DNA from 4 places in the Paenibacillus sp. GCM10012306 genome. Region 1 is predicted to be linked to each of the others. Evidence: riboswitches for the same ligand, from Rfam matches in the RefSeq annotation. Region 1 holds a riboswitch; each other region holds the start of a gene.
What was found. A riboswitch is a leader RNA that binds a small molecule or an ion and turns the genes downstream of it on or off. The one in region 1 is predicted to bind thiamine pyrophosphate.

Region 1 (3,094 bases):
GAAATGGGCTGTCTTGGCACCTTCTGCTGGCAGCGTCTCATCATGGTACTCCAGTGCCCGCTCAGGATCGAGCGACAGATGGAATTGATCCCGCCAGCGGAATTCAAAGCGTGCTTTGGACAACGCGTTATCCCGCTCTTGGGCACCCGGATGGCCTTTGGCCAAATCTGCGGCGTGGGCAGCAATTTTGTAGGCAATCACACCTTCACGCACGTCGTTCTTGTTCGGCAGTCCCAAATGCTCCTTGGGCGTAACGTAGCATAACATCGCCGTCCCGAACCAGCCGATCATGGCTGCCCCGATAGCGGAAGTAATATGGTCATAGCCCGGCGCAATGTCCGTGGTTAAGGGTCCCAGCGTATAAAATGGCGCTCCATGACAATGCTCAAGCTGCTTGTCCATATTCTCCTTGATTAGATGCATCGGCACATGGCCCGGCCCCTCTACCATGACCTGAACATCATGCTTCCAAGCTAGTGTCGTCAGTTCACCCAGCGTCTCCAGCTCCGCGAACTGGGCCTCGTCATTGGCATCAGCGATAGATCCCGGCCGCAGCCCGTCTCCCAGAGAGAAGGCGACATCATAGGCTTTCATAATCTCACAGATATCCTCGAAATGCGTGTAGAGGAAGTTCTCCTGATGATGAGCCAGACACCAGGCCGCCATAATCGACCCACCACGGGAGACAATGCCCGTCATTCGTCCGGCTGTCAGGGGGATGTAACGAAGCAGCACCCCAGCATGAATTGTAAAATAATCCACTCCCTGTTCCGCCTGCTCAATCAGCGTATCACGGTAAACTTCCCATGTCAGATCCTCTGCTTTTCCATTCACCTTTTCGAGAGCCTGATAGATCGGCACAGTACCGATCGGCACGGGAGAATTGCGGATAATCCATTCCCGGGTATGATGAATATTTTTGCCCGTAGAGAGATCCATAATGTTGTCAGCACCCCAGCGGGTGGCCCACCTCATCTTCTCCACTTCTTCCTCAATGGAAGAGGATACAGCAGAGTTTCCGATATTCGCGTTGATCTTCACAAGGAAGTTGCGCCCAATAATCATCGACTCACTCTCAGGGTGATTAATATTAGCTGGAATAATGGCGCGTCCACTCGCTACCTCATCCCTAACGAATTCAGGACTTACATTTTCTCGGATGGATATAAACTCCATCTCGGAAGTGATGATACCTTTTCGCGCGTAGTGCAGCTGCGTAACATTCCGGCCAGCTTTTGCTCGAAGCGGACGTCGCTGCAATCCTGGGAACGCCTCCACGGCCGATTTTCCCATCGCATGTCCGTTATCTTCTGGTTTAAGCGTCCGTCCCTGATACCATTCGGCATCCCCACGCTGCTCAATCCAGGACTTACGGTGAGGCGGCAGCCCCTGGCGAATGTCATTCTCAATGTCACTGTCTGTATAGGGTCCGCTAGTATCATAGACACGCACAGGGACGTTCTCCTCTTCGCCAGCAACCCCTTCGGTCCGTCTGAGCTTAATCTCCCGCATAGGTACCCGGATATCGGGATGTTGCCCTTCCACATACACTTTGCGACTACCCGGAAAAGCTGAAAGGTCCACCTTATCATACTCTCGTTTCTTGTCCTGCTCGTGTTCATGTGCCATCTTATGCATCCTCCTGTACTATGGGATATAAATAAGACAAGCGCCAAAAAAGCCGCTCCACATGGAGCGGCTTTATCCATGAACAACCAGAAAAATAGACCTGGCTATACAGAAAAAAGTTCCGTCTCCACTTTCCTACGCTGGTATGATCCAGATCAGGTTCAAGGGTCCAGGAATGCAATTTTCCCGTCTCAGCCTATTCAGGCTCCCCTAGTGGTTATCTTATCTAATTAGTTATAAGTTAACGGTATAATTGGAATTCGTCAACACCCTCTGCAGCTTTAGGGTTGGATGTGTTGTGTTAAGAACAGACAACAAGCAGAGGGTAACGCCGAAAAACCCTCTCTGATCAGAGAGGGCTCATTCCTGTGTAGAACTATTTAGCCGATTGCCATTTGCTCTCCAGCCATTGATCAAATTCGGCGCCTTTTTCACCTTCGTAAGCGTCGTAGATGTCGATTCTCATCTTCTTGAACTTCTCTTTGAAGTCCTCATATGAGTGGTCTTTCGGCAGACTCTTCTTGATTCTCAGTAGAATCTTGGACAAACCCTTAAATAGTTCAGGTTTGTTTTTGGACGGCTCTTGCACCTCTTCGCCAAAAGCCACTAATGCACGGTAAGCCGCCTCTTGTACGGTATATACAGGATCGTTCTCCACCAGACGCTTCAAAATATCAATAACCTGCTTATGCGGTGTACGGCCAAGCTCTTCTACTGCCGCCAAACGGGCTTTCCAATCCGCGGAACGACCCGCTTCCTTTTTTAACTGCTCATAATTTTCCGGCAGCTCTTGCTGCACTTCTTCGTTGTTCAAAAGTCACAATTCCCTTCTATAATCAATCTGTACCAATTCTACCGTACCGCTATCCCCAATATCAATCTTTTGGACAAACAAATAATAATCCCGTCTTACAGCTCCCCGGCTCTTCCTTCCGCATACCAATGCGGGATCAGCCTTTGAAAGTGATCATAGTCCGTGAACGCCATCCGGCAGCGCGCCTGCATCCCCTCAATATCAGCACTTCCGAATGGAATCGCCCACTGGATCGAAAATATAGAAGTATAGGCCACATACACTGCGAGTCTGACCCAGAAATCCTGAGGAGGAGGCCCATCGAAGTAACCATCCAATTTTCCACGTGTAAAAGCAACGCTATGCTCTCGGTCAAATGCTTGCAGCTTGTAAAATTCTTCAGCATAATCCCCGTTATCCCAACGATTGAAATCGATGATACCAATCCGGCCCTCACTTGTGTAAATATGATTACCGATGTGGAAATCGCCGTGCTGATATACTTTTTTCACTTGCGAAATCGCCCCGATATTCTCCCTCACAAAAGCAATCGCCATCTTATCACCTTCAACCCTGAAGGGACAGCCTTGCTCATACTCCTGTACCCGCTGTAATATCTTGGCCTGCATCCGACTTTCCCAATCTGCAAGATCACAGTTGTTCGAAATCGTA
Region 2 (3,094 bases), on a different contig from region 1:
TGAGTTTATGCGGCTTACTTGCTGCTGCCCCGGTTTCGCTTCCAGAGCTTTTAGACTTTACCTTTTCGCCGCAACCGCTCACAAGCAACACTGTCATTGCAAGCAACAGAAGCGGAACAATCTTTTTGAACCTGTGATGTCTAGTAATCATTTGTTGTGAAATCCTCTTTTCTTAAAAATAATCTTCTCAATCATAGCGATAACGAGAAACAAGCCAACGCCCATCGCGGATAGCAAGACCACTGCGGCAAACATTTCTTTGCTCTGCAAGTTCCCTGCCATTCTGCGGCTAAAATAACCGAGCCCTTTGCTGCCACCGAGCCATTCGCCAATCGTTGCCCCAATCACACAGTAGACCATCGACAGCTTGAGGCCGGAAAAGAAAGAGGGCAGCGCCAGCGGAATTCGTGTCTTGAGCAGAATTTGGCGTGTGCTGGCACCCATGGTGCGGAGCAGGTCCTCGTAGGCAGGAATCTTCTGCTGCAGCCCATCATAAGTACCAACTACCACTGGGAAAAAGGCGGTCAGGAACACCACGGCGACCTTGCTCCACAGCGTGTATCCGAACCACATAATGAAGACAGGAGACAGCGCGATCAGCGGAATGGTCTGGCTGATGATAACAAAGGGATACAGTGCCTTTTCCAGCGGACGCCACATATGCATGCCAAGTCCCAGTAAAGTACCGCAGGTGACGGACAAAGCATAGCCAAGCAGTACCTCTTGTAAGGTGGCGGGCAAATGTAGCCCGAATAGTAATTTCCTGTTTTCAACCAGAGCGGTCCCTATGGATAGAGGACCCGGGAGAATGAAGGGGGGCAGGACATCTATCCGCGCCAGCGTCTCCCACAAACCGAGAATAAATAGCAGCAGAAGTAAGAACGGTCCATAATTCCGCCAGCTTGTTCTAAACAGCAGTTTTGTCATACAGTCTGCGCTCCAGTTCAGCCCGCAGCTCTATAAACCGCGGCTCATAATTCATTCGGCAATGCCGGGGCCTCGGCAGATCCACGAGTATTTCCTCTACTTGTCCTTCTGCCCGTCCAGGCAAGAGGTAGATGCGGTCACTGAGCAGCAAAGCTTCTTCCAGATCATGCGTAATGAAGAGAATCGTCTTGTCCAGCTCATCCAAAATCTCCAGTAACCAGCTATGCATTTCTCGTTTGGTCATATGATCGAGTGCCCCAAAGGGCTCGTCTAGCAGCAGTAGGTCGCCCCCCGTAATAAGCGTTCGCAGAAAAGCTACCCGCTGCCGCATTCCGCCTGACAATTCATGGGGGAATGAATTTTCAATGCCAGCCAGACCTAAGCGCTCCAGCAGTTCAATAACCTGACTAGTAACCTGGGCTTTGCTACGGCTGCGCTTGATCTCCCAGGGAAGCAGACAATTCTCCAGTACCGTCCTCCAGGGCAGCAGCAGATCTTGCTGGGGCATGTAAGCGACCTGGCCTAACCGCTTGGCGGTAGCCGAAACTCCGTGAAGATGTAGCTCTCCGCTGCTCGGCTCCAGCAATCCGGCGATAATTTTGAAAAGCGTGCTTTTACCACATCCACTGGTCCCGACAACGGAAACGAATTCACCTTGGTGAACCGTAAGGGAGATGTCTGTCAGTACCGGTGCCAATGCAGATTTGGCGTAGGCGTAGGATAAATTGTGCACAGAGATGATTTCCGTAATCACCGTAACCTCCTTAGCACGATAAAAAAAGACCCCTTTATCTCCCGGCGGAAATAAAGGGGTCTAAAATTTAAGTTTGCAAAAAGAAGAGCCATGCAATACCCGAATTTCAGTTCCACTTCCCTCCGCTGGTATGATCCAGATCAGGTTCCAAGGGTCCGAAGCTTACCGCTTTCGTCTCAGCCAAATACAGGCTCCCCTAGTGAAAAAAGGTTTTATCGCTATCAAGTTTCATAATTCGGATATAAATATACCATATTTTATAGTATTGTAAATAGCAGGGGCTGTTTTTGTTAAAATCAGTGTGCCTAAAAATTAAGAACCAGTGTATTCAATCCATTCAACTAAGGTGATCTCATTGGAATTAGACAAAGCAATCTGTAGCAGTATCGGGAATTATGAAAATGCGCTAACCAAAGGGAAGAAATATGAAATACTAGCTGAAAAAGAAGAAAAAATTAGGATCGTCGGAGACCACGGAAGAAGCGTTTGGATTGATAAGTACTACTTTAATTTTACTGACGAAGAAGTGCATATATTGACTGATTGGAAATTCGATGATGACCTTGAAACAATGGAATTCATTGAAATTACATTAACATTTAATGATCGAGTAAAACGTTGGTGCATCATTACAACACCGGATAAATTAAAGCAGCATTTTGCTAGACAAGCAGCACTAGAATTACCAGGAATTCATATAGGACACTTGATAATAGTGCAAACGATAGATGTTGATACTGTTAATGCTTTTTTGCGAGAAATGGATGACCAAGGGGAATTACTTAATGCGTCATTACCACTAGATGAAGTATCAGAAGACGAAGATGTCTCCGGGCTATCCTAAAATACTAGTAGCATGACAAGAACGCTAAAATAAAAGGAGTGACAAGATGAAAGAAAGGACTGCGAAAACAAAATTACAAATAGTTATGTTTATGTCGTTAATGTTTATTATCATTTCATTGATGCAGTTATTCGCAAGTATCTTATTAGAGAGACCAACTTGGGTGTTGATTGTACAATTCTTTCCGATCCCAATATTTGTTGTTATAGCAATTGTGATAATTTTAGACTTAGCGAAGCAAGGTTTTATGATATTTCAAGGTCAATTGGTCAATAGAAGAGGTAATATAGTTATTGTAAAAACATCTGATGGAAGAGAAATGAAGTTCAAAATAACTACTGATCAAATGAAAGAAATACAAAACGATAAGGATATTGAAATACGGTACTATAAGAGAACAAAAGCAGTGATAAATATAACAAATGTCTAGCGTGAATAAGAGGTTTTAGACCTCCAGAGGGAGTAATAAAGTGCAAATAGTATCTGAAGAGGGGAATTGGAACGATTAATAATTAACGACAAATAATAGGTGGAGAAAATATTACAAGAGATGACTTCTTAGGTGAAAC
Region 3 (3,094 bases), on a different contig from region 1:
TAAATCCAAGGGATACCTGTCTTGGCCGAAATATCGTTAATAATCATTCTGACCTCAAAATTATCGGAGGCATCGAGAATCAAATCGACCCCACGTGCATACTCTACAATCTCATCGGCGGCAGCATCGGCTACAATTCCTTCCACAGTCACATAAGAGTTCACGCTCTGTAGTCTCTGTGCCGCTGCGATTGCTTTGGGTAATCTTTGCTCTGCATCGGCTTCACTGTACAAATTCTGGCGCTGGAGATTGCTCCACTCCACGTAATCCCGGTCGACGATCACTATTTTGCCTACCCCGGCGCGGACCAGCGTCTCGGCAATAGCAGACCCCAGTGCGCCTGCACCCAGAATGAGCACACTGGAGGCGGCTAGTCTTGCTTGACCTTCCGCGCCTATGCCGTGAAAACGTACCTGCCTGCTGTACCGCTCCTGTTCTTCCGTAGTTAGAGTCAATTCGTTCAACCTCCCCCCACAAAATGTACAAACTCTATCCGGTCACCTTCGGACAGCCGGGTGACGCCATATGCGTCCTTGGGCACCACTTCACCGTTTACTTCCACCAGAACTCGCCGCCCTTTCCAGGGTGTCTCTGCCAAAATATCGGCAACAGTAACACAATGCTGTCTTAGTAGGGTGTCTTTTCCATTCAGTTGAACCTGCATATCTTCACCTCCCCTCAAGCCATGCAGTCTGAATGGCTGTGTGGTAAGCTTCTGCTTGTGCCACTGGATCTGCTGCGCTGCTAATGCCAGATAGAATGGCAATCCCCTCTGCACCGCGCCTGATGACTGCTCCGGCATTGTCCGGCTGAATTCCTCCGATGGCAATGACCGGAACCGGGCATCTAGCTGCGGTTTCTTCGAGAATGTCCAGACCACGTGGGGGCAGACCCGGCTTGCTGGCAGATTCATAGACATGGCCAAAAAGGCAATAATCTGCTCCTTCACCCGCCGCGCTGACTGCTTCTTGTGGCGAATGGATGGAGCAGCCGATGCGCATTCCTGGGGCTAAAGGTCGCGCCGAAGTTACACGTAAGCTATGTCCTGCAAGCTGTACACCGCCGGTCCCTGCGGCAAGAGCGACATCCAATCGATCGTTCACAACAATAGCTTCCAGAGGGATGCCTGCTTGGTGCATTTGGGTTACGATTTCGAAAAGCGCTTTGGCTGTAAGCTGTCTATCCCGCAGGTGGAAATAGTCTACATAGGGGAGAACAGCTAGGGAAAGACGCAGCCAATCTGCAAGCGATATTCCTTCCGGGGAGATCAGATGCAGTTCAGGGCCGTTAGCGGCGGGAAATCGTTTTTTCATAAAAGGAATCGCTCCATGTTACGTAATGGTGTTGCACTCCATAAAATCCAACACAAAAAGCCGCCCTCCTGATCGGAAGACGGCTAAGCACGACAACGGAAAACAAGCCATAACAAAAGGCAAGCCCGGACTCTTAACGCGCACTTCCCTACGCTGGTATTAACCAGATCAGGTTCAAAGGGTCCGAATATTGCATTCGTCTCAGCCACGCGGCTCCCCTAGTGTCGGTTCGTATGAGATTGTTAATGTCACTATACACGATTATTCAGGGAGATACAATTGGAAATTGGGAAAATGTTGAATAAGAGTAGACGGATAAAATTCATAGAAATGAGGGCGAAGGTTGTTCTATCTTGGTATAATAAACGATAAGAAGAATGGAGCTAACCGATATGGAATTGCTCGATCCGAGAGTCGATTTTGTGTTCAAACGAATCTTTGGCAGTGAGAATAACAAGGATGTGTTGTTGGCTTTTCTGAACCGTATATTTATTCAGGCTGGAGAACCACCGCTTACCGAGATTATCCTGATGAACCCTTACACCGACAAGGACGATCCGCTCGACAAGCAGTCCATATTCGATGTTTATGCAAAGACAACTGAGGGTAAGCTGATCGATATCGAGATGCAGTTATTCAACAAGTATGATATTGAAAAGCGGACGCTGTTCTATTGGAGCAAACGGTATGCCAGTCAGCTTAAGGAAGGTGAAAAGTACCAGGAGTTGAAGAAGTGTGTGACGATCAACATTCTGAACTATGCTTTCCTGTCAAATGACGAATACCACAGTGTATTTCATCTCCGTGAAGACCGCACTGGAATACAGTTTATTGATGATATCGAGGTGCACTTTTTGGAGCTGCCGAAGCTTGAAGATATGATTCCTTCGAATAGCGGACTAGAAAATTGGCTGCTGTTCCTCAAAGGAGTAGACCCAACCCATTGGGAGGTGCTGAAGATGAATGAACCAGGACTGGAAAAGGCTATGGACACCCTGCAGTACTTAAGCCAGGATTCGGAGGCCCGCCGTTTGTATGAAGCCCGTCAGAAATATCTGCATGACGAAGCGTCAATGATCGAAGGGGCGAAGCAAGCCGGACTTAAAGCTGGTGTTGAGGAAGGAATTAAAGAGGGGATCAAAGAAGGGATCAAAGAGGTTGCCAAGAACATGCTGTCCTTGAATATGGATATCGCTACCATTTCCAAAGCAACTGGATTGTCGGAACAAGAGATTCTTGCGCTGAAAAAGTAGCTAGAGGATTGAAATAGTCAACTCTGTTCCGTGGAAAACTACAGCAAGTTTTATTGTGAATTTAAGAATAATTAGCTATTATATAGCTACAAATAAATACCGTGCTTGTTTTTATCCCCGGGTAAAAACGAAGAAAAGCATTGAGTCTCATTCCCGTTAGGGCCTATTTATTAGGAGGGGTGAGATTCAATGCTTTTTTTAAACCTATATAAGACGAACTTAAGAACCGAACGTAAGGCTCATCGTCACTACGGTGGAATGTTTGGACTTCCGGTCGCTGTTGTCCCCAGATTTCCTCTTTAATACCGCTTCTAGCGGTTGGAATCTGGTGACAAAGGCGATCGCTTCGCTCCTACAGTTCCAAACTTCCCCCTTCACTCCTCTTCGCTTTTCGTTACTTTCTTTTGTTCGGCTTATATAATTCTACTTTCCAGAGGTGCCACGAATGCGAATCTTAAGTGATAAGGATGTTAAAAAAGTATTGAATGTTCAGCAGGTAATTAACCTTGTTGAAGCAGTTTACAGAGC
Region 4 (3,094 bases), on a different contig from region 1:
ACCCTTGAGAACGTCAGTGTACAGGATGAACTGATGGTTATTCACAGCGGAGAACGGTCCTTCCGTCAAGTCGAGGATTTTATCTTTAATGGTCTGGCGGATGGGCTGAAGCCGTTCTTAGACCAATCCGAGCTGAACGGGGCTTATTTTGAGACGCTGCCTTTTTTTGTAGATGAACGTATGCTGGTACAAGCCTTTTATGGTCTGGAACCGGATGGAGATACCGATGATATCCCTTTGAACATACGCTTTCGCGCCTCCCAGCTTGATGGGCTGGATGCGGCCAATCGCCCCTACATCAGTGCCAGCGATCCTGGATACATCGAACAATACTGTCAAGAGCATACTTATAACCGTTGGGGTCCCCAAACGTATTATATAACCAATGAACAGACCTTCTGCTGCATCAGCCGGGCTGAACGCTCACTCGCCGTACCGCTTGCCAATCAAATGTACGGGGAATATTATTATGGCCTGCTACTTAATATGTTCCACAAGATCGTCCTGCTGAAACTTGCCAATATGCACTCCCGGCTGCGCATCAATCGGGATAATGATGATATTGAGGATCTGATCTTCTACATCAATAAGTTCTCAGCCAAATTCTATTTTCTGGAGCTGATCTCGGGGTCGCAGGGTCGGGAGATTTTCATCCAGCTCCGCAAAGTTTATGGCAACGATGCGCTGTTCGACGAGGTGAAGCAGACACTGAATGATCTGTTTCAGTATCAGGTGCAGTTCCAGTCGAAACGGCGAGATATGCTGCTGATGATTCTGACCGTCTTCACTGTGGTAAGCGGGATATACGGAATGAATCAGGTGATTGACGATCTGGAGGGCAGTATTCAATGGGGCAAAATGATGGAATATTCCCTCTTCCAGTATTTCGCGCTAGCATTAACCTTCAGCGGTATTGTGATCAGCATTGTCCTGACTGTACGGGAGATCTGGAACAGCATCACGGCCCGCCGCCGGAAAAAAATTAAATATCAGGGGTAGTCGAAGCGCCTTAAGCTGCCAAATGAACAACAAAGCTGCTGGACAACGAAAAGATGGGCGTCTATAATTACACCGTAAGCAAGTAGCATCACCCGTTAACTTCATAGCACCAGGGGGGCTGGAATTGGCCGGCTGAGAGTGTATCCCTCAAGATACTGACCCTTATACCTGATCTGGATAATGCCAGCGTAGGAACCGTAATTGAGCATGGCCGCTTTAGGGCCAATGCCATCCTTGCGCAAAGCCGCGTCCCGTTCATCTTCGGGACGCTTTTTTTATGGTATATTTCCGATTAATGCATTTCATGGGGAATTGAATCGCGCTGCCTGCATTTTAGGTAGCGGGTGACGATGTGAAGACGGGAAATTCGCCGGAATTGACGCAGTCATACTGCTGAGGACCGGTACCATCAAAGGAGAGATAGAAAAAATGGGAGTCAAGAAACTGCTTATGCTGAGCCTGACCTGTTTGCTCGTTATCGCGGTTGCCGGATGCGGTAGCAATAACGGCAACTCTGCCGGAAGCAACAAGGAAGCAGACAAGACAAACACTGGCGCCACTCAGACCGCCGGGGAGTCAGGCACGCCGCAAGAACTGACCAAAATCAAGATCGCGCTCGACTGGACACCGAACACGAACCATACGGGGTTATATGTCGCAAGAGATCTTGGGTACTACAAGGAAGAGGGACTGGATGTTGAAATTGTGCAGCCTGGCGCAGCCGGTGCAGACACGATGGTCACTTCCGGTGAAGCCGCTTTTGGTATCGGGTATCAGGAAGGCCTGACTTTGGCCCGCCTACAGGGCGTACCGCTGGTCTCGCTTGCCGCCATCATTCAGCATAATACGTCTGGTTTTGCGGCTCCGAAGAGCAAGGGCATTACCTCTCCGAAGGATTTTGAAGGAAAAACATATGGAGGCTGGGGTTCCCCGGTGGAAGAAGCAGCACTCAAAGCTATCATGGACCCGGAAGGCGCCGATGTGAAAAAGGTAAAGATCATCAATATGGGCGAAGCCGACTTTTTTACAGCTGTGAAGCGGGATATTGATTTCGCCTGGATTTTCTATGCCTGGACCGGTATTCAAGCTGAACTGCGCGGGGAACCAATCGACATGCTCTATGTAAAGGATTACGCGCCACAGCTCGATTATTACACACCTGTGCTGACCACCAGCGAGAAAGAGATCACCGAGCATCCCGAGATCGTCAAAGCCTTCGTTAAAGCGACCTCCAAAGGCTACAAATACGCCATCGATCATCCAGAGGATGCCGCGAATATTCTGATCAAAGCCGTCCCTGACCTCGATCCGAAACTTGTGATGGCCAGTCAGAAATGGCTCAGTCCAAAATATCAGGATGATGCGCCGCGCTGGGGTGAACAAAAGGCCGAGGTCTGGAAAAACTATGCCGACTGGATGTATGGCCTTAAGCTGCTCGAGAAACCAGTAGATACCAGCAAAGCGTTTACGAATGATTATCTCCCGGCAGCACAGTAAATAAGTGTATTCATATTCAACCATAATAGATTAAGAAAGGATTGATTATATTGGCTAACACACTACTCAGCATTCAGGTTATTCCTAAAACTCCTAACAATGAGGATTCCATCCCTTATGTGGATAAAGCTATCGAGGTTATTCAGAAGTCTGGTGTGAAGCATCAAGTGAACCCGCTCGAAACGACGATGGAAGGCGAACTAAATGACCTGCTAGAAGTCGTGCGCGAGATGCATGAAGCACTAGTCCAAGCCGGCAGCCCGAGCGTTATCTCCCAGATCAAAATCGCCCACAATCCGAACGGAATCAGCATGGACAAACTGACGGAGAAATACCGGCCGTGAGATCGTCCTGGAAGCAGATATGGCCGCCCTTTGTGGCGGTCATCTTCTTTTTGACAGTATGGCAGCTATCCGTATCTTTCTTTGATATTGAAAAATGGATTCTGCCTAGTCCCCGCGATATCGGGCATGAATTCGCAGGCAATCCCGCCGGCATCTGGGAGCATACGCTGGCTACACTGAAGCTGACGCTGATCGGCTTTCCCATTGGTACTGGTGTGGGCCTTGTGGTAGCGCTGCTGCTGCACCTGCTGCCG

Region 2: linked by a shared signal. The riboswitch ahead of ACFORK_RS28975 (ABC transporter ATP-binding protein) and the one ahead of thiC (phosphomethylpyrimidine synthase ThiC) in region 1 are both predicted to bind thiamine pyrophosphate.
Region 3: linked by a shared signal. The riboswitch ahead of ACFORK_RS25230 (thiamine phosphate synthase) and the one ahead of thiC (phosphomethylpyrimidine synthase ThiC) in region 1 are both predicted to bind thiamine pyrophosphate.
Region 4: linked by a shared signal. The riboswitch ahead of ACFORK_RS21700 (ABC transporter substrate-binding protein) and the one ahead of thiC (phosphomethylpyrimidine synthase ThiC) in region 1 are both predicted to bind thiamine pyrophosphate.

Annotation. Positions count from the first base shown of each region.
Region 1 covers NZ_JBHRYW010000012.1:196,283-199,376, reverse strand. The annotation lists gene thiC (phosphomethylpyrimidine synthase ThiC) at 1-1,629, opposite strand, end outside; TPP riboswitch at 1,745-1,851, opposite strand; gene ACFORK_RS23230 (HEAT repeat domain-containing protein) at 2,006-2,443, opposite strand; gene ACFORK_RS23225 (aminoglycoside phosphotransferase family protein) at 2,539-3,094, opposite strand, start outside.
Region 2 covers NZ_JBHRYW010000026.1:6,817-9,910, forward strand. The annotation lists gene ACFORK_RS28965 (ABC transporter substrate-binding protein) at 1-151, opposite strand, end outside; gene ACFORK_RS28970 (ABC transporter permease) at 148-927, opposite strand; gene ACFORK_RS28975 (ABC transporter ATP-binding protein) at 908-1,681, opposite strand; TPP riboswitch at 1,782-1,889, opposite strand; gene ACFORK_RS28980 (hypothetical protein) at 2,037-2,525, shown strand; gene ACFORK_RS28985 (hypothetical protein) at 2,572-2,955, shown strand.
Region 3 covers NZ_JBHRYW010000015.1:17,419-20,512, forward strand. The annotation lists gene ACFORK_RS25220 (ThiF family adenylyltransferase) at 1-455, opposite strand, end outside; gene thiS (sulfur carrier protein ThiS) at 461-664, opposite strand; gene ACFORK_RS25230 (thiamine phosphate synthase) at 669-1,313, opposite strand; TPP riboswitch at 1,442-1,543, opposite strand; gene ACFORK_RS25235 (Rpn family recombination-promoting nuclease/putative transposase) at 1,706-2,566, shown strand; gene ACFORK_RS25240 (ornithine cyclodeaminase family protein) at 3,012-3,094, shown strand, end outside.
Region 4 covers NZ_JBHRYW010000011.1:41,444-44,537, forward strand. The annotation lists gene ACFORK_RS21695 (hypothetical protein) at 1-999, shown strand, start outside; TPP riboswitch at 1,101-1,212, shown strand; gene ACFORK_RS21700 (ABC transporter substrate-binding protein) at 1,429-2,496, shown strand; gene ACFORK_RS21705 (MTH1187 family thiamine-binding protein) at 2,547-2,840, shown strand; gene ACFORK_RS21710 (ABC transporter permease) at 2,837-3,094, shown strand, end outside.